Regions from separate parts of the Halomonas qinghailakensis genome, predicted to be linked through region 1. Evidence: predicted binding sites of a transcription regulator. Region 1 holds the regulator's gene; each other region holds the start of a gene.
The links. The regulator LexA, encoded in region 1, represses DNA repair genes until DNA is damaged. The targets are predictions, from matches to a motif close to TACTGTNTANNTANACAGTA.

Region 1 (10,938 bases):
CAGTCCGCTAGTAAGCTCACGCTCGTTGACGGCATGCCCACGCTCACGAAGTGCTTCAATCGTCTCCTCAGGAAAGCGCCCCTCCTCAATAAACACATCACCACCCAGAGTGATAGCGTGAGGTAGGTTCAGCGCTTCCTGCGCGTTCAACCCCCAGTCGCGCATAGCCACCAAGGTGCGAGCAGTATAATGAATAATGGCGGCACCGCCTGGTGAGCCCAAGCTTGCCACTAGCTCTCCACTTTCTTGATCAAACACTAGCGTTGGACTCATGCTTGAACGAGGCCGCTTGCCAGGCTCAACACGGTTGGCGACAGGTTCACCGTCTATCTCGGGAACAAACGAAAAATCCGTCAGCTCATTATTCAGCAAATAACCACCCGCCAACCCAGTTCCACCGTCGGCTAAAATACGTGAACCAAATGCTTGCTCGATGGTGGTCGTCATTGCAAGTGCGTTGCCCTCTGCATCCACAATGCTAATGTGGCTGGTACCATACTCAGGCTGCTCAGGTTGGCTTGCAACACTAATCGAAAGCTCGCCAGGATTACCTGGTTTAGCACTCCCACCCATGCTTTGCTCATCAATCAATGCACTTCGGTTAGCTAAATAATCAGGTGCTAGCATGAGCGACCAATCACCACCCGGTGCCTCAACAAAGTCAGGGTCGCCGATATAGCGACCACGGTCAGCGAATGCTAAGCGAGACGCCTCTAAAAACTGGTGTAGCCAACCGCTGCTACTCACACCATCCTCTAACGGCGCTTCCAGTAAAGGCTGCTGTTCTAGCATGCCTAAAATTTGCATCACCGTCAGGTGGCCCGACGAAGGTGGCGGGAAACCGCACACTTCCCACTGCTGCCAAGGCGTGCACAGTGGTTCTCTTTCTAGGGCCGCATAACCACTCATGTCATCTGACGTTAGCGTACCTGGGCGCACAGGGTGTGATTGAACACGCTCAACAAGATCTTCTGCAATATCTCCTTCATAAAGCGCGACGCTACCCTCTTCGGCAATACGGCGCAAAATAGCAGCCAATGCAGGATTTTTAAGCGTTTCACCAACGGCTATCGGCTCCCCGTCACCGGTGTAGTAAAAGTCACTTGCCAGCACATTATCACGCAGAGCGGTGTCATTCGCTAAGCTAGTGTGCAAGCGTTGGCTAACTCCAAAACCTTCTTCTGCAAGCGCAATGGCAGGGGTTAGCAGCTCTTTCCAAGGCAACTGGCCATGCTCTGCGTGCGCCATTTCAAGCATACGTACGGTGCCAGGCACACCAACAGATAAACCGCTCGCCACTGCATCGGCAAATTCAAGTGGCTCACCGTTCTCGATAAATAGCTCACCGGTCACTGCCGCAGGTGCGGTTTCACGGCCATCATAAGCCTGTACATCATGCCCATCGTAATGCATCAAAAAGGCACCACCACCGATACCACTCGACTGAGGTTCAACAAGTGTCAGTACCATTTGCACCGCTACGGCGGCATCAATGGCATTGCCGCCGGCTTTCAGCACCTGATAACCCGCATCGGTTGCCAACGGATTTGCTGCCGCTACCGCAAATGTCGAAACCTCCCAGCCAGACTTCTCTTCAAAACCTGATCCTACTTCAGGAGTAATAGAGGGCACTTCATAACTAAACCCCCAGCTATATAGAGGCACTAACATTAAGCCCGTTAGCGATAACATCCGTTTAGGCAACATGCTTTTCTCTCCTACGACAGCGATTTAGCGCGTATGAACCTCACGAGGTCCCAACATTCTATAACTCAGTCAAAGCGTAGCCTATAAAACGCACTCGCCCGGCACAATGGCCGGGCGAAGATACGAATTAGATTCGTCATGCTGCTAGAACGTATTATTCAATGGTTTCACCTGCCAGCATAAACCAAGTTTCAAGCACTGCATCTGGGTTTAAAGAGACAGAATCAATTCCCTGCTCCATTAACCACTTGGCCAAATCCGGATGATCAGAAGGGCCTTGGCCACAAATACCAACATACTTGCCTTGTGCTTTGCATGCCTTAATGGCCATGGCTAACAGCTTTTTCACTGCTGGATTTCGCTCATCAAACAGGTGCGCAACGATACCTGAGTCACGATCAAGTCCAAGTGTTAGCTGGGTCAAATCGTTAGAGCCAATAGAGAAACCATCAAAGTACTCAAGGAACTCATCAGCCAGTAGCGCATTAGCTGGCAGCTCACACATCATGATAACTTTTAAGCCATCAGGATGAGACTCACCGCCCCGCGGCAAGCCATTAGCAGCCAACAACTCGACTACCTCGCGCGCTTCATCGGTGGTGCGAACAAAGGGCACCATGATTTCAACGTTATCAAAGCCCATTTCTTCACGAACCCGCTTAAGCGCTCGGCACTCAAGCTCAAAACAGGGTCTAAAGGCATCTGAGATATAACGAGAAGCCCCCCTGAAACCAAGCATTGGGTTCTCTTCACCGGGTTCGTAGAGTTTGCCACCAATAAGGTTTTCGTACTCATTTGATTTAAAATCAGAAAGCCTTACGATCACTCGCTGAGGGTGAAAAGCAGCAGCCAGTGTTGAAATACCTTCGACCAGCTTATCAACATAGAAGCTGACTGGATCATCGTAACCGGCGGTGCGTAAATCGATAACTTGCTGAAGATCGGCAGGCAGCGTGTCGTAATCCAACAGCGCTTTAGGATGCACACCAATCATACGGTTGATGATGAATTCCAACCTGGCGAGACCAACCCCCGCATGGGGCAAACCAGCAAAGCCAAAGGCACGATCCGGATTACCCACATTCATCATAATTTTAAAGGGGATCTCAGGCATTGCATCAACACTTGACACCTTACAATCAAATGCCAAAAGCCCTTCATAGACGTGCCCAGTATCACCTTCAGCACAAGACACCGTGACATCCATGCCTTCTTTGAGCTGAGTGGTCGCATCACCACACCCTACCACTGCGGGAATGCCTAATTCTCGGGCAATGATGGCGGCATGACAGGTTCGTCCACCGCGGTTTGTTACAATCGCTGACGCACGCTTCATGATCGGTTCCCAATCGGGATCGGTCATGTCGGTCACCAGAATATCACCCTCTTGAACCTTGTCCATTTCTTCAGGACTTAGCACTGTTTTTACCGTACCACGCCCAATACGCTGACCAATCGCCCGTCCAGTGATCAGTGTGCGTCCTTTCTCACGCAGGTGAAAGCGTTCTAATTTACCGCCTTCCTGTTGAGAAACAACGGTTTCAGGGCGAGCTTGAACGATGTAAAGCTGACCATCGTCGCCATCTAGCGCCCACTCAATATCCATCGGGCGCTGATAGTGCTTTTCAATGGTTATGGCTTGCCGCGCGAGATCCATAATCTGTTCATCGTTAATACAGAACCGACCACGATCTTTGAGTGGCACGTCAACAGTTTCAACCGACTTACCGGCACTGGCGTCTTGGCCGTAGATCATTTTGATCAACTTAGAGCCCAGTGTGCGACGCAGTACCGCAGGGCGGCCCGCTTCAAGCGTGGGCTTGTGCACATAAAACTCGTCAGGATTAACAGCCCCCTGAACAACCGTTTCGCCAAGCCCCCACGAAGCGGTTACAAACACCGCATCGCGGTAACCCGACTCTGTATCCAAAGTAAACATGACCCCGGAGGCACCGGTCTCGGAACGAACCATTTTCTGTACACCCGCCGACAGCGCCACATTTTCATGGGCATAGCCGCGGTGAACGCGATAGGAGATCGCACGGTCATTAAACAGCGAGGCGAACACTTCGTGCACCGCTTGCTTAATATTGTTAAAGCCTTCGATGTTTAGGAACGTTTCCTGCTGCCCTGCAAAAGATGCATCGGGCAAGTCTTCTGCTGTTGCCGAGCTGCGTACGGCAACTTTCAAGCTAGGATGTTTGGCTTGAAGCTGCTCATAGGCATCACGTAGCGCGTTTTCAAATGCAGGGGGAAGTGGGGTATCAATAACCCATTGGCGGATGGTTTTTCCAGCCTCGGCCAACGCTTTAACGTCATCGACATCAAGGCGAGCAAGGGTGGCATTGATACGATCATTTAACCCTTCGTGAGAGAGAAATTCACGATAGGCATGAGCCGTCGTGGCAAAACCACCTGGCACTGTCACACCGACACCCGACAAATTCGATATCATTTCGCCAAGCGAAGCGTTTTTACCACCCACGCGTTCGACGTCTGCCATACCTAGCTGATCGAACCATAGAATGTACTCTTCCACGCAACCCCCTCGCTTTTAGACTGCTTCGCGACCCGGTAGGCCGACTCTTATAGACAATGCCACCCTAGCATTGCCATACAGCATTCGCCATTGGTCTAATAGCGAACGGAGTGGAGGTTTTTTACAACAAAACGCTATAAATAGCTTTTTATGTAGTGGGCACGAAAAGCACGCAGAATTAAGCACCAAATATTGTGCTAATCCGCGGTGCAACCCACAATAGGCGTTCTATTTACTGGTGGACTTGGTTATGAAGCGTACAGCTTTTTTTATTTCAGATGGCACTGGCATTACTGCGGAAAGCCTTGGGCGTAGCCTCTTGGCCCAATTTAGTGATGTTGAAATTAATATGTTAACCAAGCCTTACATCGACACGTTAGAAAAGGCACAGGCATTAGCAGAAATAATCGAGTCTACTGCTAACCGCGATGGTCACCGTCCTATTATTATTGACACCATCGTAGATCAGGACATTCGCAATGTTATTCGGCAAGCCTCTGGATTTAAGGTAGATATTTTCTCTACCTTTCTAGAGCCGCTCGAACAAGAATTAGAAACGCACTCTTCCTATAGTGTTGGCAGGACGCACTCAATTGGTAGCGATGATGTCTATATGGATCGCATCCATTCAGTACACTTTGCACTAGATAATGATGACGGTGCTCGCACCCATCAATACGATAAAGCCGATATTATTTTGGTCGGCGTCTCTCGTTGCGGTAAAACGCCCACGTCTCTTTATTTAGCGCTTCAGTTTGGCATACGAGCAGCTAACTACCCATTGACTGAAGATGACCTGGATGAAGATGGCAGCTTGAAGCTACCTAAAGTGCTAGCACCGCATCGCCATAAATTATTTGGCCTGACAATTGATGCCCGCAGACTAGCAGCGATTCGCAATGAGCGGCGCCCAAATAGCCGTTACAGCTCAATGGATCAATGTTTACAAGAAGTTGGTCAAGCAGAATCGCTTTACCGTTCGATGCATATCCCGTTTATCGATACAACGCGCTTCTCGGTAGAAGAGATTTCAACGCGTATGATTGCCGAAACAGGCTTAACGAGGCGTTTTTCACCTCGCTAAGCCTAAAAAAGTGCCAATGTAATGCACTGGGCTTATTAAGATCTCAACTTAACTACATGCCCTTAGGAGCAAATATCCCAGGGGCGTTACGCCAGTAGCCTTTGTAGTCCATGCCAAAGCCGAAAACGTAACGATCGGCGACTTCAAGGCTACAGTAATCGGCTTTTAAGCCAGGTACTGCTTTACGGTCGTGCTGTTTGTCTACTAGTACAGCCGTGGTAACGCTTGCCGCTTGGGCTTCCTCGCAATAGGCGAGTATGGCCGCCAATGTTGACCCTTCATCAAGAATGTCATCGACGATGACGACGTGACGCCCTGCCATGGGGATTTCTGGTGAAACGCGCCAGAAAAGCTCGCCACCACGCAATTCGTTGCGGTACCGCGTTGCATGTAAATAGTCTACTTCCAGCGGAAAACCAAGTCGTGTTAACAGATGTCCTGTGGTAATTAAACCACCATTCATAACGCAGTAAAAAACCGGCAGTTTATCCCCTAGATCTTTGCTAATCGCTTCAGCCATTCGATCCAGCGCACGCTCTACCTGCTCTTGGGAAATTAAGCAGTCAGCGTTATCCATCAGCTCACGCATTGAGTCAAGCGACTCAAGCGCCTCTTTATCCAATTTAGACATTGGGTTACTCCAGGAAGAGATTAACAATTAAATGATGTTAGAAAGGGTAGGTAACTAAGTAGCCAACGCCTCTAATTTAGCGTGGGTGCGGCGCCAACGACCTAATGCAGTTAATGCATCTAAATCTGGTCGGGCCCGTCCATAGCGTAGCTTGGTGGGTCGTTTACTTTGCATTCCTTGACATGATTCAACAATTTCTAACGCAGCTGAGCGATCATTACAGACCAGCAACATATCGCAGCCTGCGGCTAGCGCAGCGCTAGCGCGCGCCTTTGGATCACCAGCCTCATGGGCACCTGCCATGCTTAAATCATCGGAAAAAATACAGCCCTTAAATCCTAGGGACTCTCTTAACATACCCAGCCAATTAGGCGAAAAACCAGCCGGACGGGAATCAAATGCGCTGTAAATAACATGGGCAGGCATGACGCCATCAAGCTGTGCCGCCAGCTGACTAAACGGGACAAGGTCATGCTGTTTAATCACTGACAGGGGGCGATCATCTACCGGTAGCGCTACATGAGAGTCAGCGGCAACACCACCGTGACCAGGAAAGTGTTTCCCTACCGCAGCCATACCTGCTTCATGCAAGCCATTAATAAAACTCTGCCCCAAAAGCGCGACATGGGCAGGGTCAGTGCTGAAGCTGCGATTCCCAATAACAGTGGATATGCCACTTTCAACATCTAAGACAGGCGCAAAACTAATATCAAGACCACAAGCAGCCATTTCCATACCCAGTAGCCAGCCAGTATCTTTAGCTAACGTGAGTCCTGTCGTTGGATCATCAACAAATTGTTCACCAATACGCGACATAGCAGGAAGATGAGTAACACCTTCTTTGATACGTTGAACCCGGCCACCTTCTTGATCAATGCCAAGCAAAAGCTCGCTGCGGACGCGACGAATATCACTGCAAAGCTTTCGGACCTGGTAAGCATTTTCGACATTTCTAGCAAATAGAATGACACCACCCACTGCAGGGTCCATCAAAAGATGTTTTTCAGCTTGCGTTAATCGTGGCCCTTCTAGGTCGAGCATGACCGGGCCTAAAGAGTGAGTCATTGTGATGGATCCAACAAAAGGGTGACTGATTTTAGTTGATCAGCATCGTGTGTCAAAAAATCAGTAATGAATCGACTAGGCTTGACCATCATGAAGCCAGACAGGTGTACCAGGTCGGGCGTGCTTAAATAGAAAAAGCAGATCACTATTACGCAGCCGGATGCAGCCATGTGACGCAGCGATACCCATTGGTTGGTCGGGTGGCGTGCCATGCAAATAGATATAGCGACGCTGAGAGTCAACACTACCGCCTCGGTTAAGCCCCCGTTCTAAACCACAAAGCCACAAAATACGCGTTAATATCCAATCACGATGAGGAAATTTCTCCGCGAGTGCTGCCGAAAATACCTCTCCCGTCCATCGACGCCCACGAAAAACCGCATTGTCAGGTAGATCGTCACCAACTGACGCACGGATATAGTGCCACCCACGAGGCGTTTGACCACTTCCCTCCTGCTGCCCGACGCCTTTTTCACCCGTTGATACAGCGCACGTATATTGCGGCGTGCGCCCTATCCAATAGCACAATTGCTGCTGCTGGATATTGATTTCTATCCACCCTTCATCCAATGGCGGCAGTTCAGCTAGCGTGGGTGTTCGCATAATGTCCTTCGTCAGCGGCAGGTGGCAGCGGCGCATTCATAGCGGCAACCACCACTGGGCGTAAGCGTCTCACTAAATCCCTTACCGTTACTTGCTCATTATAATCCTTGGCAGCAATGTCTCGCAGTGCATCTAGCCCAGACAGCGTAAAGATCACGGTACCAAGCATAAAATGCAGCCGCCAGAAACGTTCAGCATCAGGCAAATCAGGCGTTGCTTGACGCACAAGTTCTGTAAAACGGGTAAAGACATCGCCATACTGCTGCTGAATGTAACGTCGCAAATGACCCTGTGCCTGACTATACGCCAACCCTAAGAGACGCATAAAGACCTTCAGACTATTACGCTCAGCAGGTACCGTCAGCACCGTGCTCGCCATTGTTTCCAACAATACTTCAAGGGGTATTACATCACCGTGATAGTGCGCTTCAAGCTCATCAAGCGCAGTATGAAAGCGCTCAGAAAACGGATCTAAATAACGTGCAAACACCGCTTGGATAAGTGCTTTCTTAGAGCCAAAGTGGTAGTTAACAGCAGCCAAATTGACCCGCGCTTTGCTGGTAATATTGCGCAGCGACGTTTCAGCAAACCCGCGCTCAGCAAATAGTACCTCTGCAGTATCAAGGATACGCGTTACCGTATCAGATTGCGCCATAGCGCCCTCCAGAAAACGAGTGTTTAAAACATCGTTAAATACTATGCCATAACGTAAGTTGGCTCAATCACTTATCGTTGGCTTTTTGTTCAACGCTAACAGACGCTTTAAGCGCATATTCAAACGCCTGCCGAACACTACAATTGATACGCTACTGAGATAACACCACGCTCATTCGTATAGATCTCCTTACCAATAAGAGGCCACCGATAGCGCCACTGTAGGGCGCTCTACCATGTACTGGACAGAGCAACATACTGTATACTTAACCACATACTGTTTAAGCCGACAGGTAGTTACTGTCTTGTCCAATTTTTGGAGGTTGTTATGTCACGCCCACTTACCGCGCGCCAGCAACATGTTTTTGATTTTATTGTTAAAACAATGGGTGAATTTGGCTATCCACCTACCCGAGCGGAAATTGCAAAAGCACTGGGATTCCGCTCACCTAACGCGGCCGAAGAGCATCTGAGAGCACTTGAGCGCAAAGGTGCCATTCGCATTATTCGCAATACCTCGCGAGGGATACGCTTACCTAATCAAGAACCCCAAGAGATAAGCGATGTTCCTGCCACAACACTCCCTGCGCAGGCAGAGCCACTACCACATAACGGCCTGCCCGTTATTGGAGAAGTTGCCGCAGGAAGCCCAATTTTAGCGGCTGAACATATTGATCGTTATTGTCCGCTACCGGCTGAATATTTCACCCCTAAAGCAGACTACCTACTTAGGGTGCGTGGTTTATCCATGAAAGATATCGGCATATTAGAAGGTGATCTGCTTGCTGTGCATCGGACTGATCGCGTTCGTGATGGCCAGATTGTGGTAGCAAGGCTGGAAGATGAAGTGACCGTTAAGCGTTTTAAACGTCAAGGGCATACAGTGACGTTGATGGCAGAAAATAGTGATTTCGCACCAATTGAAATTGATCTGCGTACGCAGCAGCTAGATATTGAAGGGGTCGGTGTCGGTGTCATCCGTGGCGGCAACGGCCAAGCGCTTGGATAAGAAAGTGTAAATAATGCTGAGGCAATCGATAGAGGATGCCTCAGCATTACTGGAGTATCATTGAGAATCTATATAGCGGTGGTCATTAAAGGTCGCTACCCAACCCGGGTGGTACACCAGCAAAATGCTCAACAGCATGCCAGTAATGAAGGCTTCCGAGGGCATGAGTAGTGGTAGAAAGCGCGCATACTCTTGAGCTAAATAAATCGCCTCGGGATCAGTACCTGCAACGACTATTAACAATACCGCTGATAAACCGCCACCCAATGTCGCTAGCGCAGCGCCAAAGAAGCCACATGCAAATAGAAACACCATTAGGTTATCCGGCAACCGTCGATCAACTAAACGCCATACCAGCCCGGTAATAACTGCAGGGACAATACCGGTTACCAACACGTTGGCCCCAAGTAATGCCCACTCGTTGCGGCCAATAGCGCACATCGCAACGTTAATCAGTATATTGCTAATTAGCGCAAGCGGCATTTTGAAGACCAGCGTCATTAAGACGGTAAATACTAAGTGTAACGTTAGCCAGTCGACCGCTTGAGCACGCAGCTGCCACATCAACACCACCGTTACCGTTGCTGCTAGCCAGCGGTGCTGAAGTGCCACATCGTCAAACAGAGCCTGCCATGGTCGAAGCCACAGCATCCATACAAGCATGCTAAGCGATAGCAACCAAGTCAATATCAACGCCCAGGGGGCTAAAACACTCTGCGCAAACGACATGGCAGTCCCTATTCGTAATTAACTAAAAACCACCGTTTTATTACCATGGATGAGCACTCGATCTTCTAAGTGCCACCGCAAACCGCGAGCCAACACGGCTTTTTCAACATCGCGCCCAAAACGCACTAGATCTGTTGGCGTATGACAGTGACTTACCCGATGAATATCCTGCTCAATAATCGGCCCAGCATCCAACTCTTCGGTAACATAGTGACAGGTGGCCCCAATCAGCTTAACTCCTCGCTGATAAGCTTGATGATAGGGCTTAGCACCGGCAAAAGAGGGTAAAAAACTGTGGTGAATATTAATCACTCGACCTGCGTATCGTGAGCAGAGAGAAGGCGGCAAAATCTGCATATAACGCGCCAGCACCACACAGTCAGCCCGGGCACTATCAATCTGCGCTTGAACTTGCTCGAAAGCAGCCTGCTTGTTATCAGGATCAACGGGCACATAATGGTATGGAATGCCATACCATTCAGTAAGCGATCGCATATCCTCGTGGTTTGAAATTACCCCAACGATATCACAGTCAAGTTCACCAGCCTGCCAACGGTACAGTAAATCAACTAGGCAGTGAGACTCACGCGACACCATTAACACCACACGCCTGCGTTTTTGAGTATCAACCAGCGACCACTGCATGTGAAAGGCCTCTGCCACTGGCTCAAACGCACTACGCAGTGCCTCTGCTGACATACCTAGCGAATCTGCCAGAATTTCATAACGCATAAAAAAGCGACCAGTCTCAAGATCAGAGTGCTGGCTTGCCTCAGTAATAGAACCACCTTGCTGAGCAATAAAGCTTGAGACACGCGCCACAATGCCCACTTGATCAGGGCAAGAGACCACCAAACGGTAATAATGAGACATAAATAAACACTCTTGACATATTTGAACGGCACGTTCGACAAGCC
Region 2 (10,938 bases), 880 kb from region 1:
GTGTCGTTGCCTCAAACGCAGGAAACGGTCTAGCCATTAACGCTGAATCACGGTGCGACGGGTCTTGCCCCAACCCCTGGTAAAGAAAGAGTGCGATTCCCAAAAAGCTAATGGGCAGTAGTAAAAGCAACAGCCGACGCTTCATACCGTAGCTTCCTTTGGTGTTACAGCAGTCTCTGTCGTCGCTGCCTTACGGGCAACGATGCGACGGTAGCGCTTATCAAGTACCGCCAAGATGCCGCCGAAAGCCATCAACAACCCACCTAACCATAACCAACGTACAAATGGTTTATATTGGACACGCATGGCGTAGCTACCGTCGCCTAGGTCTTCTCCCATGGCGACATAAAGGTCACGGAATAGCCCTGGACGCAACGCCACCTGGGTCATTGGCATTCCGGTGGCCAAGTAAAGCCGCTTTTCTGGACGCATGACAAAACTGCGCCCTGACTCACCACGCTGAACTTGTATGATGGAGGTATCAGCCAAGAAGTTAGGGCCTCGGCGACTTGTCAATTCCTTCATGGTGAACTGATAGCCTGCCACCTCAACCGTAGTGCCCGGCGACATACGCACATTGCGCTCGATGTTGTAGTTTGAAACAACTGCCACGCCAACGATGGTGACTGCAATACCCACATGCCCAAGTATCATGCCCCAATACGCTAATGACAGCTTACGCAGCCCAGCCATAAAGGAGCTAGCATGGCGGGTTTTATCGAATAGGTCGCGTACGATAGGTAGAACTATCCAAAGTGCCGAAACAATTCCTAAAGAAACCCAAAGATTCCATTCGCCGCCATATAACAAAGGCATAGCAACGCCCAGTAGCAATGCTGCCGCACCAGACAGCCACAGCTTACGCCACAGCTCATTGGCGTTCATGCTTTTCCAGCGTGCAATGGGACCAAGCCCCATGAACATGCACATAAGTACCGTCAGCGGCACAAAAAGCGCATTAAAGTACGGAGGGCCAACGCTGATTTTGCCTAATCCAAGCGAGTCCAGGATTAGCGGATAGACCGTCCCTAACAGCACGGTAACCGTCATAATGACCAGCAAAATATTATTAACTAACAACAACGAATCACGAGATAACCAATTAAACCCAACTTTATGGCTCACTCGGGGAGCACGCAGCGCAAACACCAGTAGTGACAACGTCACCGTAATTGCCAGCAGCATCAAGATAAAAAAGCCGCGAGAGGGGTCGTTAGCAAACGCATGCACGGAGGTCAGCACGCCAGAGCGCACCAGGAACGTACCCATGAGAGACAGTGAGAATGTCGAAATAGCCAGCAGCACCGTCCAGCTTTTAAACGAGCCGCGTTTTTCAGTGACCGCCAACGAGTGCACCAGCGCCGTTCCCGTTAACCAGGGCAGCAATGAGGCGTTTTCAACTGGATCCCAGAACCACCAGCCGCCCCAGCCAAGCTCGTAATAAGCCCACCAACTACCTAGCGCAATGCCTACAGTAAGAAATGCCCAAGCAACATTGGTCCAGGGGCGTGCCCAGCGGGTCCAGGCAGCGTCTAAACGCCCACCTAGCAGCGCGGCAATCGCAAAGGCAAATACCACCGAGAATCCTACATACCCCATATAGAGCATAGGAGGATGCACCACCAAACCGAAGTCCTGCAGCAGCGGATTAAGATCTGCCCCGTCTTGAGGCATATTCGGTAATAGCCGTTCGAAGGGATTGGAGGTCATTAAGATAAACAGCAGGAAGCCAACGCAAACCATCCCCATGATGCCTTGAACTCGCGCCACCATATCGCGGGGCAAATCGCCAGAAAATATCGACGCAGCATACCCCCAACCAGCCAGCATTAAGCTCCATAGCAACACCGACCCCTCATGGTTACCCCACACGGCACTGAACTTGTAATACCAAGGCAACAGCGAATTTGAATTATTGGCAACATTCGCCACGCTGAAATCATCCAGCATGTAACTAGCGGTTAAACATAAATAAGCAATAGCAACGAAGAAGAACTGCCCTGTTGCCATAGGTTTACCATAAGCCATCCATAACGGGCGGCGAGTGGCTGCACCTGCAAGCGGCATCACCGCCTGAACCACTGCCATTAATAGGGCAATGACTAAAGCAAAGTGGCCAATTTCAGGAATCATTTTGATGAACATAAGCGCTCCGAATTCGCATTGGGCATCAGCGTATTATGCTGGCGTTAGCCATTAATAGTCGCTTGCTTGGGGGGTGCCTTGCTGCTCTAGACGCTTACCCACTTCGGCCGCTTTTGCCTGGAAATCCGACGGGGAGTAGCCAGCCTCTTCCAGCGCTTGCGCTACTTCGGGGGGCATATAGTTTTCATCATGGCGGGCTAAGACTTTATCGGCGTATAGACGTCCATCTGCCTGGAGTTCACCCACCACGACCACGCCCTGCCCCTCGCGGAAAAGATCAGGCAAAATACCGCTGTAATAAACCTCTAAGTCATCGACGTAATCAGTCACGGTAAACTCGACATCCAGACTTTCCGAATCGCGAGAAACAGACCCTTCTTTCACCATGCCTCCCGCTCGAATCTGACGCTCCATGGGAGCATCACCTTGGGCGATTTGTACTGGGCTAAAAAATAAATTGATATTTGAGCGCAGCGCATAAAGCGTTAGACCCACGGCAATCGCGGTTAATGATACTAACCCTAAAATAACAAACAGCTTTTGTTTACGTTTAGGCGTCATTGTGGACGTCCCCTTGAGCAGAGTTAACTGGTACTTGCGCAGGCTGGGAGTGAGTGTCGGTGTTTCCTTGCTCAGCCTTAAGATGGGCGTTTTCGCGCCGTACACGGCGTTTTACCCCTTTTAAGAGTTGGCTACGCTCTTGGCGCGCATGCCAAACTATCACCAGCATTAACAACGCAGTAATGCCCCAGGCGGACCACACATAAGGCCCGTGGCCGCCCATGGCAAAAAATTCATTGAGTGAGGAAAAAGCCATTATTTCACCTCCTCTACTAACGCTTGCACCCAGCGCTTATTGGTCTCTCTACGCAGTATTTCGTTACGGGTACGCATGAGGGTCAACGCAATAAAAAAGCAATAGAAACCCAGTACCATGATGAGCAAGGGTGCCCACATTTCCATAGGCATTGCTGAGCGTCCGGTAATCGTGAACGTTGCTGGCTGGTGCAGGGTGTACCACCAGTCAACTGAATATTTAATAATCGGAATATTAATCACCCCGACCATTGCCAATACTGAAGCTGCCCGTGAACCGCTATCTCGACTGTTAAAAGCACCGCGAAGTGCGATCACCCCTAAATACAAAAACAGTAAAATTAGCATGGATGTTAAGCGGGCATCCCACATCCACCATGTGCCCCAAGTCGGCACTCCCCACACAGCACCTGAAAAAAGTGACACAAATGTCATCGCTGCCCCCAAGGGCGCCATGACGGTAGCGGCCATATCGGCTACTTTGATTTTCCAGACCATGAACACCAGCCCAGAGATTGCCATTGAGACAAAAATAGACTGGGCTAAGAACGCGGCTGGAACGTGCACATAAATAATCCGAAAGCTATTACCCTGCTGGTAATCTGCGGGAGCGAATACTAACCCCCAAACGGTTCCCACCACCAACAGGAGCAACGCTGCTGCCCAGAACCAGGGCTGAAGCTTGGCGCTAATCGAGTAGAACCACTTGGGTGATCTCAGTTTATTAATAAAGGCCCACATGGTGTTTTCGTCCTTTAACCGTTGATACTGATGCGTAGCGAGGCGGCAATAGCCCAAGGTGCTAGCATTAACGAAATCGCTAAAAGTGCGCCTAAAATAGCAAGATGGGCCGCTAGACCATCACCTACAATAGCGGCCTGTACAGCACCTGCGCCAAAAATAAGCACCGGAATATAAAGCGGCAGTACCAGCAGTGATAGCAGCACGCCGCCCCTAGCCAATCCCACCGTCAGTGCCGCGCCAATCGCACCAATCAAGCTGAGGCTTGCGGTACCCAATGCAAGCGATAGCGCCAAAACCACGTAGCTACCCGCAGGAAGGGCCAACATAATGCCTAAAACTGGTGCCATCAGTGCGAGAGGCAAACCGGTCAGCAACCAATGAACGGCAACTTTTGCAAGACTAAGGGCCGCTAGTGGCTGAGGGGCTAACAGTAGCTGCTCTAAACTGCCGTCGTCGTAATCGCTTCTGAACAGACTATCCAGAGACAGCAGGGCTGCCAGCAGCGCCGCCACCCACAGCAATCCAGGTGCTATTTCTGCCAATAGCTGAGGATCAGGTGAAATACCGATCGGAAACAGCGTAATCACTAACGCAAAGAACACCAACGGATTAAGCACTTCACCACGGCGGCGAAGTAAAAGTGTTAAGTCACGCTTAAAGGTAGCTCTAATAGCCACCATTAGACCGCCGGCTGGTGCATGCATCGTCATATCTGGGATGCCTGTCGTAGCGTGTAAGCTGGACAACACTGTCTCCTTTTTTATCCCAGTTGAATGCGTCTAAGCACGGATGATGCGGTTAACTCATGATGCGTCGTCACTAATACACAGCCTCCCGCCTGGGCGTGGGCAACCAGCTGAGCTTCAAGAGCTGCCACTCCATGGCGATCAATTGCTGTAAAAGGTTCATCTAGCACCCAGAGCGCACGCTTCGTTAGCGTTAATCTTGCCAACGCGACACGCCGTTGTTGCCCGGCAGATAACTGTCCGGCTGGCACATCTTCAAAACCAGCTAACCCAACGTCAGCTAATGCTTTTTCGCGCTGAGTCTCACTGCCATTATCGCCACTAAGCGCCTGGTACCAGGCCAAGTTTTCTAGCGGAGAAAGGCCCGCTTTTACGCCCGGTGCGTGTCCTAAATAGAGTAGATTGGCGAGAAAATGTTCACGCACCTCGCGCATTGAAGCGCCATTCCAATAAATCTCGCCATGGTAGTCGCTTAACTGGCCTGAAAGAATTTTCAATAATGTGGTTTTACCGCTCCCATTCGGGCCTTCGATACGAACAATTTCACCACTTTTAATATCAAGATCTAGCCCCTCAAAAAGCCAGCGATCATCACGCTCACAGGCTAGCTGTCGGGCTTGCAGGCAGAGGCTCAAGGATATCTCCAAGCACAGTAATTTTGGGTCGAACTCTACACGGAAAGACCACTTCTCGCCAGTCAGTCTCTGCGGCCTGGGGTCGCAGCGCATCACCAATAGCGCTTACTTAAAAACAGTAGATAATGCAGACCACTAGCACTGTATGCAAAAACAGGCGTATACTCTAACCACTGTATGGAAAAACACCATTCAAACAAACAGCCATCTGCTCAGTTATACGCTTAGGGAGCGGGCGCTGCATTGGAGAGAACAGCATGACGATGTCAATGCCAACACCCTCGAACACAACTCAACCATCGCTGTTTCAAAAAACGGCAAACGCGCCTAGCCAACCTTTTCCCACTCCCCGCACTACACGACGCAATACGTATGCACTTCGCGTGCAGGGCAACAGAATGCATAGCTATAATCTTTTTGATGGTGATATCGTTATTATTCGTTGTCATCAGCAAGGAAGCCACCAAGAAACCGCCATCGCGATAATTAATCAACAAGAAATTGTCTTAAAACAACTTTCTATTAGTCGCCTTGGCGTTCATTTATGGCCTGCAGATACGACTATTCCTGATGTCTTTCTACGTAACGGTGACATTCAAGCGCTAGGGATGGTGATGGGCGTGGAACGTCACACCAACCAATCTCAGCACCACTGATTCTTCGCCGCTATCTCCATAGGAGTAACGTTTGCGTTATCGGATCCCAGATTTAGCAGCCGGAACATGGCATACCGCCGAGATTGAAGTTGAAAAAAGTCGCTTTCTCACTTGGCTATGTCATGCACCCAATACGGCTGATTTTCATGCATTGCTGCAGGAGGCAAGAACTGCTCATCCCAATGCAAGTCATCACTGTACTGCCTTTATTGCCGGCCCTCCTGGCGAACAAACGCATATAGGTTTCTCTGATGATGGCGAGCCTGGTGGTACTGCGGGCAGGCCCATGTTTCAAGCCTTACAGGGTAGCCATATAGGCGAAATAGGCTGCGTCGTTATCCGCTATTTTGGCGGCACTAAATTAGGGACTGGCGGGCTTGCAAGGGCTTACGCACAGTCGGTTAACGCAGGGATTGAAACGTTACCCACACGCGAAGTTGTCGAACGAGATAATTATCAGCTCCGCATTAGTTTTGCTCACGAGGCAGTAGCGCGCGCCTGGTGTGACGAGCAAAAAGTTCCCGTTCAACAAGCAGAGTACGATAGCGTTGGTGTATGCCTCACGATTGGCTGGCCAAGGGATGAGATCCTCAATCTCGCAACGCTTGAAAACCGACTTAAAACTGCTCTCGATATTCAAAAAGTAACGCTTTAATAAAGCCCTTGATATACCCGACAAAAAAACGCGGCTTACGCGAGCAATTGCTCGGTAAGCCGCGTTTTAGTCACTAACCATCACGTAACAATAGCTGCGTAATGCCTGTTAGCGGGTCTTAGCCTAAATATTTAATCATCACACCCGCCGCGACAGCAGAACCGATAACACCTGCCACATTAGGCCCCATGGCGTGCATTAGCAGGAAGTTGTGTGGGTTAGACTCCAACCCAACCTTATTAGCCACTCGCGCAGCCATCGGAACTGCGGAGACACCCGCGGCACCAATCAGCGGGTTAATCGGCATTTTGCTAACTAGGTTCATTAGCTTCGCCATCAACACGCCTGCGGCGGTACCAATGCCAAATGCAACAATACCGAGGCCTAAGATCCCTAACGTTTCAAACGTTAAAAAGCTTTCGGCCATCAGCTTCGAGCCTACCGACAGCCCTAGGATAATGGTCACAATGTTGATCAGTGCGTTTTGTGCTGTATCCGATAAACGCTCAACCACACCACATTCGCGCATCAAATTACCAAAGCAGAACATCCCTAACAGTGGCGCTGCATCCGGCAAAAAGAGTGCGACCAAGATTAACAGCATCAGCGGGAAAACGATCTTTTCCAGCTTAGATACCGGACGCAGCTGCGTCATGGTGATTTGCCGCTCTTTCTGGGTGGTCAACAGGCGCATAATTGGCGGCTGAATCAGTGGCACAAGAGCCATGTAGGCATAGGCGGCTACGGCAATAGCGCCAAGCAGCTCAGGGGCTAACACACTCGACACGTAAATAGACGTTGGGCCATCTGCACCACCGATGATGCCAATTGCCGCCGCTTGATTCAGCGAGAAGTCCATCACTCCGATCGACGACAGTGCCACCGCACCAAACAATGTGGCAAAAATACCAAACTGAGCAGCCGCCCCCAAAAAGAGCGTACGCGGATTGGCTAATAATGGCCCAAAGTCGGTCATTGCCCCTACGCCCATAAAGATAATCAGCGGGGCAATGCCAGAGGCAATGGCTACGTTATAGAAGCTGTAAAGCATGCCATCGCCATAACCAACATTCATGGCGATATCTTTTGCTGCACGCAACTGATCCGGAGCGGCAGCATCGTGGGCAATTGTTTTCAGCGATTCCCGCCAGGCTTCCACACTGCTCAATGGATCAAGAGTGGCGCCTAACACAGAGGCCATTTGTTGCAGCACTGCTGGCTTAGCCACCTCAATCGCCTGATCGAGCGCTGAAATTGCCAAGCCAGCCTCAGGAATATTGGCAAGAATGCCACCAAACCCAATTGGCACCAGTAGCAGCGGTTCAAACTTCTTATAAATAGCCAAATAGAGCAGACCAAGCCCCACGAAAATCATAACGGCTTGGCCAAACTCAAGGTTATAAAGCCCTGAGCCTTCCCATAAGGTGATTAACTTATCCATTGCCGAATGCCCTTAAAGCTCGATCAGCGAATCACCGACGGCGACACTGTCACCCTCGCTGACGTTAACTTTCGATACGGTACCGGCACTGCTGGCGCGCACTTCGGTTTCCATTTTCATGGCTTCCAAAATAATCACCACATCGCCTTCCGCCACTTGGTCACCAGGACGCACGTTGACTTTGAAGATATTGCCAGCGAGCGGTGCATCGATGCTTTCGCCACTTGCCACAGGCTCTGCTTCTTTAGAGGGCGTAGCGACTTGCTCTTGGACATCGCCTATTTCGCCACCCTCAGACACCTCTACAACGAACGCTTTGCCATTAAGCTTAACGGTGTAGGTTTCCGGCCCACTCGACACTACTGGCGTTTTGCTTTCGGCTTTTGCTGGCACATTAGCGCTTTTCGATTCAGCTGCCTGAGGAACAGGCTCGAAAGCATCAGGGTTGTCACGATTCTTAAGGAATTTCAGACCAATTTGTGGGAACAATGCGTACGTCAATACGTCGTCTATTTCCTGCTCGCCGCTAGCAATACGAATGCTGTCTGCACTGGCCTTCTCCTTAAGCTCAGCAGCTAGTCGATCCATTTCTGGCGACAAGTTATCTGCAGGACGGCAGGTGATCGGCTCGCCGCCTTCAAGCACACGTTTTTGCAGCTCAGCATTAAACGGCGCGGGCGCGGAGCCATACTCACCTTTTAATAGTGCCTGCACTTCTTTGGAGATCGACTTGTAACGCTCGCCCATCATCACATTCATTACCGCTTGGGTACCGACAATCTGTGAAGTTGGCGTTACCAGCGGGATAAATCCAAGGTCTTCACGCACACGGGGAATTTCACTCAATACATCATCAAGCTTATCGCCAGCGCCCTGCTCCTTAAGCTGGCCTTCCATGTTGGTAAGCATGCCGCCTGGCACCTGGGCAATCAGAATGCGAGAGTCGATACCGCGCAGCGAGCCCTCGAATGCTGCGTACTTTTTGCGCACTTCGCGGAAATAGCTGGCGATGTCTTCCAATAATTCCAAGTCAAGCCCGGTATCGCGATCAGTATCTTTAAGCATGGCGACCACAGACTCTGTCGGGCTGTGGCCATATGTCATGGACATAGAAGAGATAGCCGTATCGACGTTATCAATACCTGCTTCTACTGCCTTCAAAATGGTCGACGTGGATAGGCCAGTGGTAGCGTGACAGTGCAAATGCACAGGAATCGACAGTTCTTTTTTCAAACGCGTTACAAGATCATAGGCAACGTACGGCGTTAATAGCCCCGCCATATCCTTGATAGCCAGTGAATCTGCGCCCATTGCAGCAATGGTTTTAGCGAGCTCTACCCAGCTATCCAGGGTATGTACCGGGCTAACCGTATAGGAGATAGTGCCTTGTGCATGTCCACCTACTTGGCGAACCGCTTTAATAGCACGCTCAAGATTGCGCGGGTCATTCATCGCGTCAAACACGCGGAACACATCAACCCCGTTAGTCTTGGCGCGCTCTACAAATTTATCAACCACGTCATCAGCATAGTGGCGATAGCCCAATAAGTTTTGGCCGCGCAACAACATTGCTTGAGGGGTATTCGGCATAGCTTCTTTTAATGCCCGAATACGTTCCCAAGGGTCTTCACCCAAATAGCGAATGCATGAATCAAACGTTGCTCCACCCCAGGTCTCTAATGACCAGTAGCCAACGTTGTCGAGTTTTTCGGCAATCGGCAGCATGTCATCAAGACGCAAACGAGTAGCAAACAGCGATTGGTGGGCATCGCGAAGGACAACATCAGTGATTCCCAGAGGACGTTTGGTTTCATTCATGGTCGTGGCTCACAGTTTTTACGTTATGGATTTGTAGTAAATTTAACAAAATAATAGTTAGCTAAGCGGTAGGATAGCTACAAAAGTTGGGGCTTATTTACGGCGTGAAGAACGATAACGATGCACCGCAGCACTAATCACTGCCATCACTTCATCATTCTGACCATTCTGTGCAGAAGATTTTACGCTACCTCTACCGCTTGGTGCCGCAACAGGAGCAGGCTGAAAACGGCCAATCAGTTTTGACATCAGCGTAACGCTAATTACCAAAACCGTAAGAAAAACAAAAACAAACCCCATCCCTAACCCCATAAGAGCTAGCCCTTCTTGGAGCAATTCTGACTCTTGCATACCGCATTCCCCTTGTTTCAAATGCTTATCGGCACACCAATGGCCTCTAAAGGCGCTTGGCGCAGTGAGGCTAATACACTAACCTGCCACATCCAAGATAGATTGCAATCGCGCCATAGTGGAAGTCATGGTTGTTAATTTACTACATAAAGGCAAGATAGGCCTAGCGCCTATGGAAGGCGTCATCGACGCCCTAACGCGTGATCTGCTGACTCAACAGTCAGGTTTTGATTGGGCAGTGACTGAATTTGTCCGGGTGGTTGATGCACGCCTCCCTCCCCGCGTGTTTTATAAACACTGCCCAGAACTGACAGCAGACCGCGTCGCAACACCTAGCGGCGTTCCCGTGCATTTACAGCTTTTAGGGTCTGACCCCGCAGCGCTTGCCAGCAATGCGCAGCAAGCGCTATCGCTGGGAGCCATTAGCGTTGACTTAAACTTTGGCTGCCCTGCCAAATTGGTCAACCGCCATGATGGTGGTGCCTCACTGCTACGCCGGCCAGAGCGCGTCTATGCCGCCGTTAAGGCAGTGGCCGAAGCACTAGACGGCGCCATCCCAGTCACGGCTAAAATTCGCCTTGGCTTTTCTGATCGACGCTTAGCAGTGGCCTGTGCCCAAGCGACAGAAGCTGGCGGTGCTGCGCAGCTAGTTGTGCATGGCCGTACGCGTGACGAAGGCTATCGTCCACCCGCGCACTGGGAGTGGATTGGCAACGTTCGCCGCCATGTATCGATTCCTGTCGTTGCAAATGGCGATATCTGGACGCTGGAAGACTACTGGAAGGCTCGTACATTATCTGGCTGCCAAGACGTCATGCTTGGCCGTAGCGCGCTTTCAGACCCATGGCTTGCTGCTCGGATACGCCACTGGCAACGCACCGGTGAGCGCCTACCCGACACTACCTGGGCCATGCGCGCCAGCGTACTAAGG
Region 3 (10,938 bases), 1.3 Mb from region 1:
GCCGGAGGCAAGTGATTTAGTCTGAAGACATCACCGGCTGAGGCTCTGGGGCACTTTCTGGCGTCGGTGCTCGCTGGCTAGGCGTGTTGATGCCTGAGATTGGGTCAGCTGTTTCTGTTGCGGGGCCTACACTGGTATCCGTGCTGATCGGTAGATCACCCGAGAAATCACCCTGTTGTTCAACGTTTACTAAACGCCCCATATCATCGAACGTGAGAGTCACACGTCTCTGCTCGACGCCTGCGTACGCTTTATCAAGGCGGTAAACGTAATCCCATTCGCGGGTATCAAACGGCGCTTCCAGCAGCGGACGCCCCATCACATAAGTGACTTGTTCTTGCGTCATCCCTGGTTGTAACTGGCCGACCATCTCTTGGGTCACCAAGTTGCCTTGGGGGATGTCACGCTTGTATACGCCAACGTAACTGCAGCCACTAACAACGGTTAGGGCAACGGAAAGAGTAATGATACGAGTCAATTTTTGCATTTGAGCCTGTTCTTCACTATCGTGGTTTCGGTCGATCATACCCGACCTAACCTGTTACTGCGAAGAGCAACCATGGCCGATCAGAACCATGAACTGCGCAAAGCCGGGCTGAAAGTGACCCTGCCGCGCGTCAAGATCCTGCAGATTCTCGAAAATGCTTCGGGTCAACACCACCTTAGCGCAGAAGAAGTGTATAAAACACTGATTGATGCGGGCGAGGATGTTGGCTTGGCTACCGTGTACCGCGTGCTGACTCAGTTTGAATCAGCGGGCTTGGTGATCCGTCATAATTTTGATGGTGGCCATGCGGTGTTCGAGATGACTCAAGAAGACCACCACGACCATATGGTGTGTTTAGAGAGCGGTGAAATCATTGAGTTTGTCGATGAAATCATCGAGCGTCGTCAGCAAGAGATTGCTGAAGAGCACGGCTACGAACTTGTGGACCATGCACTGGTGCTTTATGTACGCCCCCGTGGGTCGGACGTAACGCGACAGGACAGTGGCCCTACAAATAGGAAATAGTCGTGTTAAATAAAGCGCCCTCAGGGTGCGAGTGATATTTCATTCGCGCCCTGGGGGCGTTTTTATGCTTGGTCGCTTTATTTTTACGCCTAGCGTTTAAAACCTAGCGTTTAAAAAAAGCTTAATGCGGTGGTCGCTGGCTAGCGTGTAGCATTTCTCTAGCGTGAGCGAGTGTTTGGTCCGAGAGAGTTACGCCACCCAACATGCGGGCGAGTTCACTAACCCGTCCACGCTCGTCCAGTAGGGCCATCTGGGTCAGCGTACTATCCCGATTGGCGCGTTTTTCGATATGTAGGTGTTGATGCGCCTGTGCGGCTACCTGAGGCAGGTGTGTGACTGTCATTACTTGACCGTTTTCGCCGAGCTTGCGTAGCAGTTGCCCCACAATTTCGGCCGTTGCTCCTGAGATACCCACGTCTACTTCATCGAATACTAGACTGGGAATGGTGGAGTGCGAGGCGGCAACAACTTGTATGGCAAGGCTGATACGCGATAGCTCACCGCCCGAAGCAACTTTAGTGAGCGGTCTAGCAGGCTGGCCGGGGTTAGCGCTGATCAGGAACTGAACGTGATCGAGGCCTTCTGGCGTTGGTGTTTCACGCGGAGTGACTGCTACCTCAAAACGTGCTTTACCCATGGCCAGGAAAGCCAGCTGCTGCTGCACTTCTTTGCTTAAGCACGCAGCGGCTTTTTGACGCACTTCGCTCATCTGCTTAGCATCTTTACGGTAGCGCTCGCGGCACTCGGCGACGTGGTTACTTAGTGATTCTAAGTCGTCGTCACTGGCTTCCAACTGAGCAACTTCTTGGCTGAGCCTGGTGTGCAGTGCGCAAATCTCTTCTGGGGCCACGTGGTGCTTGCGCGCAATGCGATGAACGTCGCCCAGACGCTCTTCTACCCAAGCTAAGCGCTCTGGGTCTAGCTCGGTAGTGCTGGCAAGACGATTAAGTTCGCTGGAAGCTTCTTCTACTTGAATGCGCGCATCGCTAAGCATCGCCAAGGTGTTGGCCAGCGTGCCTTTATCACTGCCGGGTAGCGCGCTTAAATGGGCATAAGCTTGGTTTAACAGCGACAGAGCACCGCCTTCGTCGCTCGCGCAGCAGTCGGCGGCAAACTGGGTTTCACGTAGTGTCTCTTCCGCATGGGCAAGGGTATGCTGTTCTTCTTCGAGTGTTTGTAGCTCACCTTCTGCCAATCCAAGTTGATCGAGCTCTTCTACTTGGTAGCGTAACAACTGGCGTTTTGCTTCAACTTCGCTGCCTTCTTCGCTGAGTTTTTTTAATCGACGACGGGCGCTGCGCCATTCGCGGAACGTTTCAGCCAGCAGCTGGCTTTGCTCACGCAGCCCTGCATAATCATCTAGCAGAGCAAGGTGGGTTTCTTCACGCATAAGTGCCTGATGGGCATGCTGCCCGTGGATTTGGATCAGCTGCTCGCCCAGCGATTTTAGATCAGCGATGGTGGCGGGGTGGCCATTGATCCACGCTTTGGAGCGACCACTGGCCGTCACTACGCGGCGCAATAAGCACTCGTCAGCAGGCAGCTCACGAGCAGTCAACCACTCGGTGGCAGCGGGCAGGTGCTGAATATCAAAACGAGCGGAAAGGTCGGTGCGTTCACGTCCGTGGCGCACGCTGCCGGCGTCGGCACGCTCACCTAAACATAGGCCAAGGGCGCCGAGTAAAATTGATTTGCCTGCCCCGGTTTCCCCGGTGATCGCCGTCATGCCGCGGGTTAGGTCGAGTTCAAGGCGGTCGACAATAGCGTAATCTTGGATTGCTAGCTGCGTAAGCATAAGGCCTCCTGAGGCGTGCGGCACAGAAGCTGGATACTTATCCAATAATTGTTGTTTTATACAGTAGTCTATAACTCACTTCAATGCCCCTCTTGAGATGGCTTTTATGGCCCCCATATAGCGTTCATACGTGGTTAATACTCGTTACTTAACCGAGGTGGCCGTTAATGCCACCGCTGCATATTTTTCAGGAGCTAGGCATGGCAAAAGAACCGCAAACCCCATTAGAAGATGAGCTGGCCCGCCAAGAGCAAGAGGCAGAAGTCACCGAGCAAGCGGCTGAAGAGCGCCTGATTGAAGGTGAGCTGGAAGGGTTAATCGAGGAAGACGCGGCGCTAGAGGGCGACGTAGGAAACCCAGAAGCCGATATGCTAGCCGCTCAGGTGGAAGAGCTTGAGCAGAGCTTGGCGGAAGCTAAAGACCAAGCGCTACGTGCCGCTGCTGAAGCTCAAAACGTGCGTCGCCGGGCTGAGCAAGAAGCTGAAAAAGCGCGCAAATTTGCTTTAGAGAAATTTGTTAAAGAGCTATTGCCCGTTGTTGATAGTCTGGAAAAAGCCCTAGAGAGCATGGAAGACGGAGCCTCTGACGTTCATCGTGAGGGCGTTTCCATGACCCTTAAAATGCAGTTAGGCGTATTGAATAAATTTGGCGTGGAAAGCGTTGAGCCTCAGGGTGAGCCCTTTGACCCGCAGGTTCACGAAGCGATGGCGATGGTGCCGAATCCCGAGCTTGAACCCAATACCGTCATGGAAGTGATGCAGAAGGGTTATTTGCTTAACGGTCGCCTAGTTCGCCCAGCGATGGTGGTAGTCAGCCAAAAAGCCAATTAATCATTGGTTGACACAAAGCAAAAAAAAGCCCCTTGAAATGCTGCAAGCGGCCCCCAAATAAAGGGCAACCCGCGGGAAAACCCGCAGACGCTTTAAGTTTCAAAAAGCAGATTTTTTGACATCAGCTTTCAAACATCAGTTTTGTAACAACCGAATTCGAGGTTTTTGCTATGGGACGCATTATTGGTATCGATCTGGGCACCACCAACTCTTGTGTGGCAGTGCTCGATGGTGACAGCGCTAAAGTAATTGAAAATGCCGAAGGTGGCCGCACTACGCCTTCCATTATTGCCTACACCGACGATGGTGAGACGCTGGTAGGCCAGGCAGCAAAACGTCAGGCCGTCACCAATCCTGAAAACACTCTTTACGCGATTAAGCGCCTGATTGGCCGTCGCTTTAAAGATGATGTCGTACAAAAAGACATCAAAATGGTGCCTTACAAAATCACCGAAGCTGATAACGGTGATGCTTGGGTTGAAGTAAAAGGTAAAAAAATGGCACCGCCGCAGGTAAGCGCGGAAGTGCTGAAGAAAATGAAGAAAACCGCCGAAGACTATCTCGGTGAAGCAGTAACTGAAGCGGTTATTACCGTACCTGCGTACTTTAACGACAGCCAGCGTCAGGCAACTAAAGATGCGGGCCGTATTGCCGGTCTTGATGTTAAGCGCATCATTAACGAGCCGACTGCTGCCGCATTAGCCTACGGTATGGACAAATCCCGTGGTGATAAAACCATCGCGGTATACGACCTGGGTGGCGGTACTTTCGATATTTCTATTATCGAAGTGGCAGACGTTGACGGCGAAACCCAGTTTGAAGTGTTGGCCACCAACGGCGACACCTTCCTGGGCGGTGAAGATTTCGACTTGGCGCTGATCAACTATTTAGTTGACCAGTTCAAAGCGGATAGCGGTATGGACCTGTCTGGCGACAACTTGGCTATGCAGCGTCTGAAAGAAGCGGCCGAGAAAGCCAAAATTGAGCTTTCTAGTGCACAGCAGACAGATGTTAATCTGCCGTATATCACCGCTGACAATACTGGTCCGAAACACCTTAACGTGAAGGTGACACGTGCCAAGTTGGAGTCATTGGTTGAAGATCTGGTACAGCGCTCGCTCGACCCGTGCAAAATGGCGCTGAAAGATGCTGGTTTGTCTGCATCTGAAATCGACGAAGTGATTCTGGTCGGTGGCCAGACGCGCATGCCGATGGTGCAGAAGAAAGCCGCTGATTTCTTCGGCAAAGAAGCGCGTAAAGACGTTAACCCTGATGAAGCGGTTGCTGTTGGTGCGGCGATTCAGGGCGGTGTACTTGGCGGCGACGTAAAAGACGTACTGCTGCTAGATGTGACGCCGCTAACCCTAGGTATTGAAACCCTAGGCGGCGTAATGACACCGTTGATCGACAAAAACACCACCATCCCCACGAAGAAGACACAAACCTTCTCTACGGCGGATGATAACCAAACGGCAGTAACGATTCACGTCGTGCAGGGTGAGCGTAAGCAAGTTGCGCAGAATAAGTCGCTGGGTCGTTTTGACCTTGCAGACATTCCGCCAGCACCGCGTGGTGTGCCGCAGATTGAAGTGGCTTTTGATCTGGATGCCAACGGCATTCTGAACGTATCAGCCAAAGACAAGGCGACTAATAAAGAGCAGTCGATTGTCATTAAAGCGTCCAGCGGTCTCACGGATGAAGAGATCGAGCAAATGGTACGCGATGCGGAAGCACACGCGGACGAAGATAAGAAGTTCGAAGCGCTAGTGCAGCTGCGTAACCAAGCAGATGGCATGATTCACGCCACTCGCAAAACCGTGCAAGAAGCGGGCGATAAAGCGACTGATGACGAGAAACAAGCCATCGAGAGCGCAATTAGCGAGCTGGAAGAAGCAGTGAAGACTGACGATCAGGACAACATCCAGCAGAAACTGGATGCACTGACCGAAGTGTCTGGTAAGTTAGCGCAGAAAATGTACGCCGAGCAGGCTGAAGCTGCTCAACAGGCGGACGGCGAAAGTGCTGAAAATACTAGCACTAAGCCAGAGGATGACGTGGTTGACGCTGAGTATGAAGAAGTCAACGACGACAAGAAGAAGCAGTAAATCACCTCTATCTGCTAAGGAATGCGGTGACGCGGGAGACAACTCCCGCGTTGCTGTTTCCGCAGCAGACGCCTAATTAAGTGCGTAGCTAACCAGGAGGCGTAGGACCCATGTCCAAACGCGATTATTACGAAGTCCTGGGTGTCGAAAAAGGGGCCGATCAGAAAGAGATCAAAAAGGCCTACCGCCGCTTGGCGCAAAAATTCCACCCTGATCGAAACCCGGACGATAACACGTCAGCGGAAAAATTCCGCGAAGTGTCAGAAGCATACGAAGTCTTAAGCGATGGCGAAAAGCGCGCGGCATATGACCAGTTTGGTCACGCCGGTGTAGACGGCCAAGGCGGTGGCTTTGGCGGTGGCGGGTTCGGTGGTGGTGGCGCTGGCGATTTCAGCGACATCTTTGGCGATGTGTTTGGCGATATCTTTGGTGGCGGTGGTGGCCGTCGTCGTGGCCCTAACGCCCCCGCTCGTGGTAGCGACCTTCGCTACAACCTAGAGCTTGATCTGGAAAACGCAGTTTCTGGCACAACTGTTGATATCCGTGTGCCACGTCATATTGAGTGTGATCGCTGCGATGGTGAAGGTGCCGAGCCAGGTTCTAGCAAAGAAACTTGCCCCACGTGCCATGGCCATGGCCAAGTGCGTATGCAGCAAGGCTTTTTTGCGGTTCAGCAAACCTGCCCGACCTGTCACGGTAGTGGCCAGCACATTAAAGTGCCATGCCACAAATGTAACGGCGAAGGCCGTGTACGGGAAACGCGCACGCTATCGGTGAAGATTCCGCCGGGTGTCGATACCGGTGATCGCATTCGCCTGAACGGCGAAGGTGAGAGTGGCATTAACGGTGGCCCGCCTGGTGATCTGTACGTTCAGGTCGCTATTAAGCCGCACCACATCTTCCAGCGCGATGGCAAACACTTACAGTGTGACGTGCCGATCAACTTTGTTGATGCTGCATTAGGTGGTGAGCTTGAAGTACCTACGCTAGATGGCCGTGTGAAGCTGAAGATTCCGCCGGAAACCCAAACCGGTAAACTCTTCAGGTTACGTGGTAAAGGCGTGAAGCCGGTACGCGGCGGCGCAGCGGGTGACTTGCTGTGCAAGGTGGTATTGGAAACGCCGGTTAATCTCAACGACGAGCAGAAAGATTTGCTTCGTCAGCTGCAAGAGAGCTTTGATGGTAGCAATAGTCACAGCCATTCGCCGAAGAAGACCGGCTTCTTCGACAGCGTGAAGAAGTTTTTTGAAGATATGAAGCCGTAACGGCAATTCACTTCACGGCAGCTCAACGCCCCATCACCTTCGTGTGCTGGGGCGTTTTTATTGCCGGTTGGTTGGGGAAGGGTAGCGCAAATAATTCTTTTTCTGTGCTTTGCGGTTTCTATTGAGAGGATTACGCTAGTGAGAACTTATTCGTAAACTTTATGGAGAGCATACGATGCCGTTATCCCGTGCCGAAATCATCACCTCTTCTGGCGAGCGCTTGATTAACCGTTTGTGCAAACATTGGGCGCATAAGCTTGAGGTTGAGCATGGAGAACAGGAAGCCAAAATCACCTTTGCCAATGGTACTTGCTTAATGCATGCCGAGCCGGATCGCCTGATTGTTTCTCTTGAGACGCTGGAAGAGAACCACTTAGACCAGTTAGAGGGCGTGGTGGAGAGTCATCTTGTTCGTATGGCCAATGATGAACCGCTGGAAATCGTTTGGGAGAACTAATTCGTTCAAAGTAGCGGTGCGTTCCCTTAAGCGCCGCATCATTAAGAGGGGTCTGTTATAATCTTGACCCCTTTTAACCCGTGGCTTTCTTATATCAAGCTGGGTGCTGAACGACGCACGCGCAGGAGTTTCCATGACCCGAATTGCCATTGTAGGCGTAGCAGGCCGTATGGGCCGTACCTTAGTAAATGCGGTAGAACAGCAGGCGGATACCTCGCTAGCAGGTGGCATCGTTGAGCCAGGTAGTTCCTTGGCAGGTGCGGACATCGGTGAGCTGGCGGGCGTTGGCAAACGCGGCGTAGTGGCGGTAGATTCTCTCGCCGCAATCGTAGATGACTTCGACGTGCTGATCGATTTCACTGCGCCGCAGGTCACCTTGGCAAATTTGGCGTTCTGCGCTGAACACGGCAAGCGCATTGTGATTGGCACTACCGGGATGAGCGATGACGAGCTAGCCGAGCTGGATAGCTACCGTGATAAAGTTGCCATGGTATTTGCACCCAACATGAGCGTAGGCGTTAATCTAACCCTTAAGCTGCTCGAAACAGCGGCTAAAGCTCTTGGTGATGAAGGCTACGATATTGAAGTGATCGAAGCTCACCACCGTCATAAAGTGGATGCGCCTTCCGGCACCGCGATTAAGATGGGTGAAGTGGTCGCAGAGAGCATTGGCCGCACGCTAAAAGAGCATGGTGTTTTTGAACGGGTAGGGCAGTGTGGCCCGCGCACCGACAAAGAGATTGGCTTTGCCACTGTACGTGCTGGCGACATCGTTGGTGAGCATACGGTGATGTTTGCGACAGAAGGTGAGCGTATCGAGATTACCCATAAAGCCTCTAGTCGTATGACCTTTGCCAAAGGCGCGGTACGTGCCGCCCGTTGGGTCGCCGACAAAGCGCATGGCCGTTACGATATGCAGGATGTATTGGAGCTAAGCTAAGGTATTGTCAGAGCGACCCCAGGTGCTAGCGTGACAATAAAGGGCTAGCCTAAAGTCGGTAAATCCTGTAACATTCCAAAAATTTTGGCCCAGTGGCTGCAAAAAGCAGCAACAAATCTGCATTGAACACACGCCAATAGGCGTTGAAGATGTACATGTAGAGAAAGCACCGCGCTTGTTGCACTGGCCTTCGGTTAGAAAAAATAGTCAGCTAAATGCTGCGCCATGGCTAAACGCCACGGAAGAGAACAACAAGCGGGATGAAACCGATTTTTTACTATCGGCTTCGTCCCGCTTTTTTACGACCCGACGTTTGCACGCAAACGCCGACAAACCGGATCGCCGAGCCTGCGCCCACAGGCTCCCACCAGCATGGGAGAACTTGTCTTGAATAACCCCGCATTGAGCAAACCCGCGATATTGGCCCTGGAAGATGGCAGTGTGTTTCATGGCATAGCCATTGGCGCGGAGGGCGTCACAAGCGGTGAGGTGGTGTTCAATACAGCCATGACCGGCTACCAGGAAATCCTCACTGACCCCTCTTATACCCGCCAAATCGTCACGTTGACCTATCCCCATATCGGCAATACCGGCATTAATTCTGAAGATGTGGAATCGGCATCGATTGCCGCAGCGGGCCTGGTGATTCGTGATTTACCTCTGCTAGCCAGCAGCTTCCGTTCAGAGCAAAGCCTTTCCGATTATCTGAAAAGCCAAAATGTGCTGGGCATTGCGGATATCGATACCCGCCGCTTAACGCGTATTCTGCGCGATAAAGGCGCGCAAAACGGCGCGATTCTGGCGGGTGCAGAAGCAGAGGGCGATGATGCGGTAGAGCGGGCGCTAGCGGCAGCGAAGGCATTTCCTGGGTTGAAGGGCATGGATCTGGCCAAAGAAGTCTCGTGCAAAGAGGCTTACGAATGGACACAAGGCGAGTGGACCCTGGGCGAGGGTTACGCAGATACGACGCAAGGCGAGCGCCCTTATCACGTGGTGGCGTTTGATTACGGCGTGAAATTTAACATTCTACGCATGCTGGCCGCGCGTGGCTGCCGGTTGACGGTTGTGCCAGCACAAACGCCTGCTGCTGACGTACTGGCAATGAATCCGGATGGTGTCTTTCTGGCTAACGGCCCGGGTGACCCCGAGCCTTGTGACTACGCTATCAAAGCGATTCAGGAAGTATTGGAAACCAACACGCCGGTATTTGGTATCTGCCTTGGTCACCAGTTGCTGGCGCTGGCCTCGGGTGCCAAAACCGTGAAGATGGGCCACGGCCACCACGGCGCCAACCATCCGGTGCAAGACCTAGACACCGGCACGGTTATGATTACCAGCCAAAACCACGGCTTTGCCGCCGATGAAGCGACTCTGCCAGCCAACGTGCGCGCTACGCACCGTTCGCTGTTTGATGGCACGCTGCAAGGGATTGAGCGCACTGACCGCCCGGCGTTTAGCTTCCAGGGTCACCCGGAAGCCAGCCCCGGCCCGCGCGATGTGGCGCCGCTATTTGATCGCTTTATTGCCATGATGCAGGCGCGCCGCTAACGCTGCCTTTGATAGCAGCCATGTAACGCCGTTTTTTTGTCGCTCATCGTCACCTATTTTGCGGGAACCGTTATGCCTAAGCGTACCGATATCAACAGCATTCTTATCATTGGCGCTGGCCCGATTGTCATCGGCCAGGCCTGCGAGTTTGACTACTCCGGCGCCCAAGCGTGTAAAGCGCTGCGTGAAGAGGGGTTCCGAGTTATTTTGGTTAACTCCAACCCAGCCACCATCATGACCGACCCGGCTATGGCCGATGCAACCTACATCGAGCCAATTACCTGGCAAGCGGTGGAAAAGATCATTGAGGTCGAGCGCCCTGATGCGATTTTACCCACCATGGGTGGCCAAACAGCGCTCAACTGTGCGCTTGACCTGGAAAAGCATGGCGTACTGGAAAAGTACAGCGTCGAGATGATCGGTGCCAACGCCGATGCGATTAACATGGCTGAAGACCGCGATCTGTTCGATCAAGCCATGAAGCGTATTGGTTTGGAGTGTCCGAAAGCGAAAGTGGCGCACACCATGGACGAGGCCTGGGAAATTCAGGCGGAGCTCGGCTTCCCGACCATTATTCGTCCTTCTTACACCATGGGCGGCTCCGGCGGCGGTGTGGCGTATAACAAAGAAGAGTTCGAAGAGATCTGTACTCGCGGTTTCGAGCTTTCCAACAACCACGAGCTATTGATTGATGAGTCGCTGCTGGGTTGGAAAGAGTACGAGATGGAAGTGGTGCGGGATAAGAATGACAACTGCATCATTGTCTGTGCGATTGAAAACTTCGACCCGATGGGCGTTCACACCGGTGACTCGATTACCGTCGCGCCAGCGCAAACGCTGACTGACAAAGAGTACCAAATCATGCGTGACGCCAGCCTTGCGGTACTGCGCGAGATTGGTGTGGAAACCGGTGGCTCCAACGTACAGTTTGGTATGGATCCGAAAACCGGCCGTCTGGTGGTTATCGAGATGAACCCGCGGGTATC

Region 2: the regulator LexA is predicted to act here: its motif matches at 5,226-5,245, upstream of M0220_RS04070 (S24 family peptidase).
Region 3: the regulator LexA is predicted to act here: its motif matches at 2,854-2,873, upstream of recN (DNA repair protein RecN).

What each region holds. Positions count from the first base shown of each region.
Region 1 covers NZ_CP096973.1:3,786,164-3,797,101, forward strand. The annotation lists gene ggt (gamma-glutamyltransferase) at 1-1,707, opposite strand, end outside; gene ppsA (phosphoenolpyruvate synthase) at 1,862-4,246, opposite strand; gene ppsR (posphoenolpyruvate synthetase regulatory kinase/phosphorylase PpsR) at 4,497-5,330, shown strand; gene M0220_RS17280 (hypoxanthine-guanine phosphoribosyltransferase) at 5,383-5,961, opposite strand; gene nagZ (beta-N-acetylhexosaminidase) at 6,016-7,026, opposite strand; gene M0220_RS17290 (L,D-transpeptidase) at 7,102-7,629, opposite strand; gene M0220_RS17295 (TetR/AcrR family transcriptional regulator) at 7,607-8,284, opposite strand; gene lexA (transcriptional repressor LexA) at 8,612-9,292, shown strand; gene M0220_RS17305 (energy-coupling factor ABC transporter permease) at 9,350-10,021, opposite strand; gene purU (formyltetrahydrofolate deformylase) at 10,040-10,894, opposite strand.
Region 2 covers NZ_CP096973.1:865,970-876,907, forward strand. The annotation lists gene M0220_RS04035 (DsbE family thiol:disulfide interchange protein) at 1-145, opposite strand, end outside; gene M0220_RS04040 (heme lyase CcmF/NrfE family subunit) at 142-2,145, opposite strand; gene ccmE (cytochrome c maturation protein CcmE) at 2,197-2,706, opposite strand; gene ccmD (heme exporter protein CcmD) at 2,696-2,962, opposite strand; gene M0220_RS04055 (heme ABC transporter permease) at 2,962-3,702, opposite strand; gene ccmB (heme exporter protein CcmB) at 3,717-4,415, opposite strand; gene ccmA (cytochrome c biogenesis heme-transporting ATPase CcmA) at 4,466-5,086, opposite strand; gene M0220_RS04070 (S24 family peptidase) at 5,485-5,742, shown strand; gene M0220_RS04075 (IMPACT family protein) at 5,774-6,397, shown strand; gene M0220_RS04080 (sodium ion-translocating decarboxylase subunit beta) at 6,516-7,838, opposite strand; gene oadA (sodium-extruding oxaloacetate decarboxylase subunit alpha) at 7,851-9,656, opposite strand; gene M0220_RS04090 (OadG family protein) at 9,750-10,007, opposite strand; gene M0220_RS04095 (tRNA dihydrouridine synthase) at 10,135-10,938, shown strand, end outside.
Region 3 covers NZ_CP096973.1:1,330,509-1,341,446, reverse strand. The annotation lists gene M0220_RS06255 (RnfH family protein) at 1-15, shown strand, start outside; gene M0220_RS06250 (outer membrane protein assembly factor BamE) at 17-487, opposite strand; gene fur (ferric iron uptake transcriptional regulator) at 560-1,012, shown strand; gene recN (DNA repair protein RecN) at 1,134-2,807, opposite strand; gene grpE (nucleotide exchange factor GrpE) at 3,008-3,637, shown strand; gene dnaK (molecular chaperone DnaK) at 3,808-5,742, shown strand; gene dnaJ (molecular chaperone DnaJ) at 5,853-7,007, shown strand; gene M0220_RS06220 (DUF2218 domain-containing protein) at 7,183-7,464, shown strand; gene dapB (4-hydroxy-tetrahydrodipicolinate reductase) at 7,598-8,404, shown strand; gene carA (glutamine-hydrolyzing carbamoyl-phosphate synthase small subunit) at 8,807-9,952, shown strand; gene carB (carbamoyl-phosphate synthase large subunit) at 10,025-10,938, shown strand, end outside.